Regions from separate parts of the Janthinobacterium sp. GW822-FHT07A03 genome, predicted to be linked through region 1. Evidence: riboswitches for the same ligand, from Rfam matches in the RefSeq annotation. Region 1 holds a riboswitch; the other holds the start of a gene.
What was found. Region 1 has a riboswitch for thiamine pyrophosphate ahead of AC1RJW_RS03245 (TonB-dependent siderophore receptor). Riboswitches for the same ligand answer to the same signal wherever they lie in the genome.
Positions count from the first base shown of each region.

Region 1 (3,477 bases):
AGCTGGCGCGCCAGGCGCGCTGCAGGGATTCATTGCGGCGGATAAAGGCCGGCATGGGCCAGGCATCACGCTCCCAGTGGAGGCTGTCGCCCAGCAGGGGCCAGCGCTCGTTGAGCAGGGCCATGTCGCCCGTGCGCAGGCGGCGCACGGCCTGTTCCGGCCGCAAGCCTTCCAGCTCTTCCAGTGTGGGCAAAGTGTCGCGCTTCGGCCCGAACATATACGCCAGCATGATGCGCCCGGCAGGCGCCCTGCGCGCCACCACGCCGACGGCATAACCGCCGCCCGGCAGGGGCACGGCAAACCAGCTGCCTTCTCGGTATGGTAATGATTTCATTTCTGCAAACTCCCCCAAAATCGTGTTCGGGGCACAGTCTACGCGAAGCAAAGGCCATGTGGCGCATGGTACGCCACAACAACAAACCAATAGTTACAATATTTTCTCGTCATAGTGATACTGGGCAACAATCGGCCCCGCCTTGAACAGCGCTTCCTTCATGGCCGTATCCAGGCGCGCGTCGCGGCGGCGCATCCATTCGAGCAGCATGGCCGCTTCCTTGCGGCTGGTGTCGCCCGCATGCGCCAGCACGCGGCGCAGTTCGGGGTCGGTGCACGCCTCGAAACGCTGGCTGTTCAAGTCCAGCGCCTGCAGCGCGGCGATGGTGGCGCCGATGGCGCGGTGCATGTCGAGCGCGGTGGCCGGCAAGCCGGATTCTTCCAGTGGGACGGTGGTCATGCGCATTCCTTTTCGCGTGGTGGTGACATCGGCTGCATTCTCCACCGCGCGGACGAAAAGCTCAAGCGTCCACGACACGATTCCACCCGTTCGGCCATAATCATGGCTCGGCAACAGCCTCAACCTCGGCAGCGGGAGCCCCATGTTCAATTTCGATTTCTACAATCCGACGCAAATCCTCTTCGGCCAGGGGCAGATCGCCGCCATCGCCGGCCTGATCCCGCCCCAGGCGCGGGTCCTGATGACCTACGGCGGCGGCAGCATCAAGCAGAACGGCGTCTACGATGAAGTCAGGGCGGCGCTGGCCGGCCACACGGTGCTGGAATTTGCCGGCATCGAACCGAATCCCAGCTATGAAACCCTGATGCAGGCCGTGGCCATGGTGAAAAGCGAGCGCATCGATTTCCTGCTGGCCGTCGGCGGCGGCTCCGTGGTCGATGGCACCAAGTTCATCGCCGCCGCCGCCCTGCACGAGGGCGAGGCGTGGGACATCCTGGCGAAGGGCGGCAAGATCGTCGAAGCCGCCCTGCCCTTCGGCACCGTTTTGACGTTACCGGCCACGGGTTCCGAAATGAATGGCTCGGCCGTGATCACGCGCAAGGCCACGCAGGAAAAGCGCTCGTTCATGAGCCGCAAGGTGTATCCTAAATTTTCCGTGCTGGACCCGTCGAAGACGTTCACCTTGCCGCTGCGCCAGGTGGGCAATGGCGTCGTCGATGCGTTTGCGCATGTGATGGAGCAGTATCTGACCTATCCCGTGAACGCGTCCGTGCAGGACCGCTTCGCCGAAGGCATTTTATTGACCCTGATCGAGGAAGGCCCGAAAGCCCTGTCGCACCCGGACGACTACGACGTGCGCGCCAACGTGATGTGGAGCGCCACCCTGGCCTTGAACGGCCTGATCGGCGTGGGCGTGCCGCAGGACTGGTCCACGCATGCCATCGGCCACGAATTGACGGCCCTGTATGAACTTGATCATGCGCAGACGCTGGCCATCATCCTGCCCAGCATGTTGCGCGTGCGCAAGCAGGCCAAGCGCGCCAAGCTGCTGCAATACGCGGCCCGCGTGTGGGGCCTCGATGGCGGCGACGAAGACGGCCGCATCGAGGCTGCCATCGCGCGCACGGAATTCTTCTTCCGCCACATGGGCGTCAAGACGCGCCTGGCCGATTACGGCCTGAACCATGCCAGCGTGGACGCCGTCGTGTCCGCCCTGGAAGCGCACGGCATGACGGCGCTGGGCGAACAGCGCGACATCACGCCCGCCGTCAGCCGCAAGGTGCTGGAACTGAGTCTGTAGATTTCGTCGACACTGTTGTAAAACGGTCGGCCAGGGGGGACAGCCGGCCGTGCTTCATGCTAAGCTGTCATTTCGCTAGGGGTCCTGGAGCAGTCATCCGGGTGAGAGATACCCTTCGTACCTGATCTGGATAATGCCAGCGAAGGAAAGCGCAAAGTACCTCCCTCCTTTGATAGCTCCTGCGTTGGCGCCAGCCGAACAAGCAGCCTGCCGTGCTCTTTCCCGAGACGGCTTGAACCACGAGCAATCTATGTCCACACCGAATTTATCCGTTTCCGTCCTGACACTGGCCATCCTGCACGCGTTTGCCGCGCCTGCCTTCGCCGCGAATGACACCACCGAAGCCGCCGACCCGCAGGCGCAAAGCATGGCCGAAGTCGTCGTCACGGCCAGCAAGGCGCCGGCCGCCAAGCGCGCCTCCGTGGGCGGTTTCAGCGATGCGCCGCTGCTGCAGACGCCCGCGTCCGTCACCGTCATTTCGCAGAAAGACATGCAGGACTTGCAGATCCGCAATCTCAGCGATGCCGTCAAGCTCGACGCCAGCATCAACGATGCCTACAACGCCGTCGGCTATGCGGAACAGTTTACGATCCGCGGCTTCAAGCTCGACAACAATTCCAGCTACCGCAAGGATGGCGTGGCCATTCCTGGCGACACGCAAATTCCGCTGGAAAACAAGGAACGCATCGAAGTGCTGAAAGGCCTGGCCGGCTTGCAGGCAGGCGTGGCCGCGCCGGGCGGCGTGATCGACTTCATCGTCAAGCGCCCCACCGCCGCACCGCTGCGCACCGTGACCGTGGAAACGCGCGAGCGGGGCACCCTGTACGGCGCCGTCGACCTGGGCGGCCGCCTGGAGGACACGCGCTTCGGCTACCGCGTCAACGTGGCGGCCGAGCGCCTGCGCTCCTACATCAAGGGCGCCGACGGCAACCGCAAGTTCATTTCCGGCGCCTTCGACTGGCAGATTTCGCCGCAAGCGCTGCTGCAGCTCGACGCCGACTACCAGGACAAGGCGCAGGCCACGGCGCCCGGTTTCCAGCTGCTGAACAATAAAACCTTGCCAACCGGCATCAGCGCCGACGCCATGCTCAACCTGCAGCCGTGGACGCGCCCCGTGGAAACCGTCACCAGCAATATCGGCCTGCGCTTCCAGTACGCCTTCAATGACGACTGGCACGCCACCCTGTCGGCCAACCAGCACTCGTTCAAGCGCGACGACTACACGGCCTTCCCGTACGGCTGCAGCGGACAGGACCTGTACCCCGGCTTCTGCGGCAATGGCGATTACGACGTGTATGACTACCGCAGCCTGGGCGAGACGAAAAAACCGCTGAGCGCGCAAGCCATGATCCAGGGCAAGTTCGCCACCGGTTCCCTGCGCCATGACTTCACGGCCGGCGTCTCGACCTTCCGCCGCAAGGACCGCGCCGGCCTGTACGTGTAC
Region 1 is NZ_JBXAKW010000001.1:704,626-708,102, reverse strand. Features, by position in the region: gene AC1RJW_RS03260 (Imm26 family immunity protein) at 1-334, opposite strand, end outside; gene AC1RJW_RS03255 (ferritin family protein) at 428-733, opposite strand; gene AC1RJW_RS03250 (iron-containing alcohol dehydrogenase) at 876-2,033, shown strand; TPP riboswitch at 2,101-2,198, shown strand; gene AC1RJW_RS03245 (TonB-dependent siderophore receptor) at 2,284-3,477, shown strand, end outside.

Region 2 (3,477 bases), on a different contig from region 1:
GCGGAATTCGAAGCGGGCTTTCGACAGCGCGTTGTCGCGGATCTGCGCGCCCGGATGGCCTTTCGCCAGGTCGGCCGCATGCGCCGCGATCTTGTAGGTGATGATGCCGTCCTTGACGTCCGCCTTGTTGGGCAAGCCCAGGTGTTCCTTCGGCGTCACGTAGCACAGCATGGCCGTGCCGTACCAGCCTATCATGGCCGCGCCGATGCCCGAGGTGATGTGGTCGTAGCCGGGCGCGATGTCGGTGGTCAGCGGCCCCAGGGTGTAGAACGGCGCTTCGCCGCACTGTTCCAGCTGCAAGTCCATGTTTTCTTTAATGAGTTGCATGGGCACGTGGCCCGGGCCTTCGATCATCACCTGCACGTCGTGCTTCCAGGCGATCTGCGTCAGTTCGCCCAGGGTTTTCAGTTCGCCCAGTTGCGCTTCGTCATTGGCGTCGTAGATGGAGCCGGGGCGCAAGCCGTCGCCCAGCGAGAACGACACGTCATACGCCTTCATGATTTCGCAGATTTCTTCGAAATGCGCGTACAGGAACGATTCCTGGTGGTGCGCCAGGCACCATTTGGCCATGATGGAGCCGCCGCGCGAAACGATGCCCGTCAGGCGCTTGGCCGTCATCGGCACGTAGCGCAGCAGCACGCCCGCGTGGATGGTGAAGTAGTCGACGCCCTGCTCCGCCTGCTCGATGAGGGTGTCGCGGAAGATTTCCCAAGTCAGATCCTCGGCCTTGCCGTTGACCTTTTCCAGCGCCTGGTAGATGGGCACGGTGCCAATCGGTACGGGGCTGTTGCGCACGATCCATTCGCGCGTTTCGTGGATATGCTTGCCGGTGGACAAGTCCATCACGTTGTCGCCGCCCCAGCGGATGGCCCAGGTCATCTTTTCCACTTCCTCGCCGATCGACGAGGTGACGGCGGAATTGCCGATGTTCGCGTTAATTTTCACCAGGAAATTGCGGCCGATGATCATCGGTTCCACTTCCGGGTGGTTGATGTTGGCGGGAATGATGGCGCGGCCGCGGGCGATTTCCTCGCGCACGAATTCCGGCGTGATCTCGGCCGGGATGCTGGCGCCGAAGGACTGGCCCGGGTGCTGGCGGCCCATCAGGTCGGCCAGGCGTTCGCCCATGGGGCCGGAAGCCTTGAGTTCGCGCAAATACTCCTGGCGGCGCATGTTTTCGCGGATGGCGACGAATTCCATTTCCGGCGTGATGATGCCTTGGCGCGCGTAATGCATTTGCGTGACGTTCTTGCCGGCAATGGCGCGGCGCGGCTTGCGGTGCAGATTGAAACGCAGCTCGGCCAGTTTCGGGTCCGCCAGGCGGGCGATGCCGTAGTCGGAGGTGGGGCCGGGCAATTCTTCCGTGTCGGCCCGCTCCATGATCCACGGCAGGCGCGGCGTATCGAGGCCGGAGCGGATGTCGATCTGCACGTCCGGGTCCGTGTAGGGACCGGAGGTGTCGTAGACGTAGATGGGCGGATTCTTTTCGCCGCCGAACGACGCTTCCGTGTCGGACTGGCCGATCTCGCGCATGGGTACGCGGATGTCGGGGCGGCTGCCTTCGACGTAGATCTTGCGCGAATTGGGCAGCGGCGCGATGGCGGCTTCGTCGACCGTGGCGGTGGCGGAGAGGAATTTCGGGTTGGCGTTCATTTTGGCTCCTTGGCTAGACTATTTTTAAGCCTGGAGCCAGCTAAGGAGGTTCGGAATTACGCACGCGGAAAGGCGGGGTGCGTTCATCCTAAAGCTTCCCTTCGCTGGCATTATCCAGATCAGGTTCGGAGGGTATTTCTCACCCGCGCTTGCACTGTGTTTCCACAGCGAAAGGCAGGACCCCTAGCGTTTGCCGCCTTGCGGCAGCGAGCCAATTATACGCGGTTCGCGCCGCGTGGCCAGATGATTTCTTGCAGGTGTCGTCTTTGCGCATCTGCTGCAATGCAGCAGACGGCGTCGCGCTTATTTCTTCTTGCCCCAGCGCCAGGCGGTCGGTTCGCCCTTCAGCTGGCAGATAAAAATGAGCACGGCAACGATGGCCACTTCATAGACGATATAGCCGACGAGCATGGTTTGCGGCGGGAACAGGAAGGCGCCGCAGGCGAACAGCGCCAGCGCGGCCAGGAACACCAGCCAGCCCTGCCAGGTGATGGGCAAGCCCCAGCCCCAGCCATAGGTCTTGGCGGGGAACCAGTAGGAGGGAGATTTGTCAGTCATGATTTTTCCTGGTCAATATCAATAACGCCAAGTATAAATCACGCTCCCCGCAAGCGCTCCGTGACATCGAGGCCGATGCCGCGGTAGCCGATGAAGCGGCTGCCATTGTCGAACATCGGTTCGCCGCTGACCTGCAGGTATTGCGTGCTGCCGTCGAGGTTGGTGCGGCTGTAGATGAAATCGAGGAACGGTTCGCGCGCGGCGATCTTGGCGTCGAGCAAGGCGCGCTCGGTGGCGTTCCAGCGCTGCGGCTCTTCCTCGCTGCCGATGCCCAGCATTTCAGCCACGGGGCCGGAAAAGCGCGTCAAATTGCCCTGCGCATCCTGCTCCCAGTACCAGTCGGACGACAGTTCCGTGAAGCGCTGGAAGCGCGCTTCGCTTTCGCGCAGCTCCGCCGTGCGGTCTTCCACCATCTGTTCCAGCGACTTGTTGTATTCCGCCAGCTTCTGGTACAGCAAGCGCACTTCCAGCATGTTGTGGATGCGCGTCTTGACTTCCACCAGGTCGAAGGGCTTGCTGACGAAATCCTTGGCGCCCGCCTGCAGGGCGCGCAGCTTGTGGCCGGGCTGGGCCGTGATCACCAGCACGGGCAGGTAGCTGCCCGCCTCGATGTCGCGCAAGCCTTCCATGACTTCGAAACCATCCATTTCCGGCATCTGCAAGTCGAGCAGGATCAGGTCGTAGCGGTGCTGCTGGTGCAGCGCGCGCACGGCTTGCGGGTCCATGGTGGACGTGATGCGCGTGTAGCCGGCATTGCGCAGCACCTGTTCCAGCAGCATGACGTTCGCCTCCTGGTCATCGACGATGAGGATGCTGGCGTTCAGGATCTCGGTGGCTTGAAGCATGGCGGTATTCCTAAAATTGAGTGCTGAATTAGCGTATTGCGTGAGTGTCGTCGGCCAGGCCGTGCGCGGCTGCATGGTGCAGGGCCACGTCGAGCGCGTCCATGAATTCGACGACCTTGATCGGCTTGGTCAGATAGCGGAAGAAGCCCGCTTGCAAGCCTTTTTCGATGTCGCGCGGCACGGCGTTGGCCGACAGGGCCATGACGGGAATGTGGCTGGTGAGGGGATCGTCGTGCAGGATATGCAGCGCGCCATAGCCGCTGATGCCAGGCAGGTTGATATCCATCAAGATCACGTCCGGCTGGTAGGTGCGCGCCAGGTCAATGCCCAGGTGCGCATCGATGGCCGTCAGCAGTTTCAAGTCGCTGCGGCGGGCGATCAATTGCTCCACCAGCGCCAGGTTGGCGGGATTGTCTTCCAC
Region 2 is NZ_JBXAKW010000010.1:109,884-113,360, reverse strand. Features, by position in the region: gene thiC (phosphomethylpyrimidine synthase ThiC) at 1-1,653, opposite strand, end outside; TPP riboswitch at 1,733-1,848, opposite strand; gene AC1RJW_RS25325 (hypothetical protein) at 1,957-2,211, opposite strand; gene AC1RJW_RS25320 (response regulator) at 2,250-3,056, opposite strand; gene AC1RJW_RS25315 (hybrid sensor histidine kinase/response regulator) at 3,085-3,477, opposite strand, start outside.
Region 2: linked by a shared signal. The riboswitch ahead of thiC (phosphomethylpyrimidine synthase ThiC) and the one ahead of AC1RJW_RS03245 (TonB-dependent siderophore receptor) in region 1 are both predicted to bind thiamine pyrophosphate.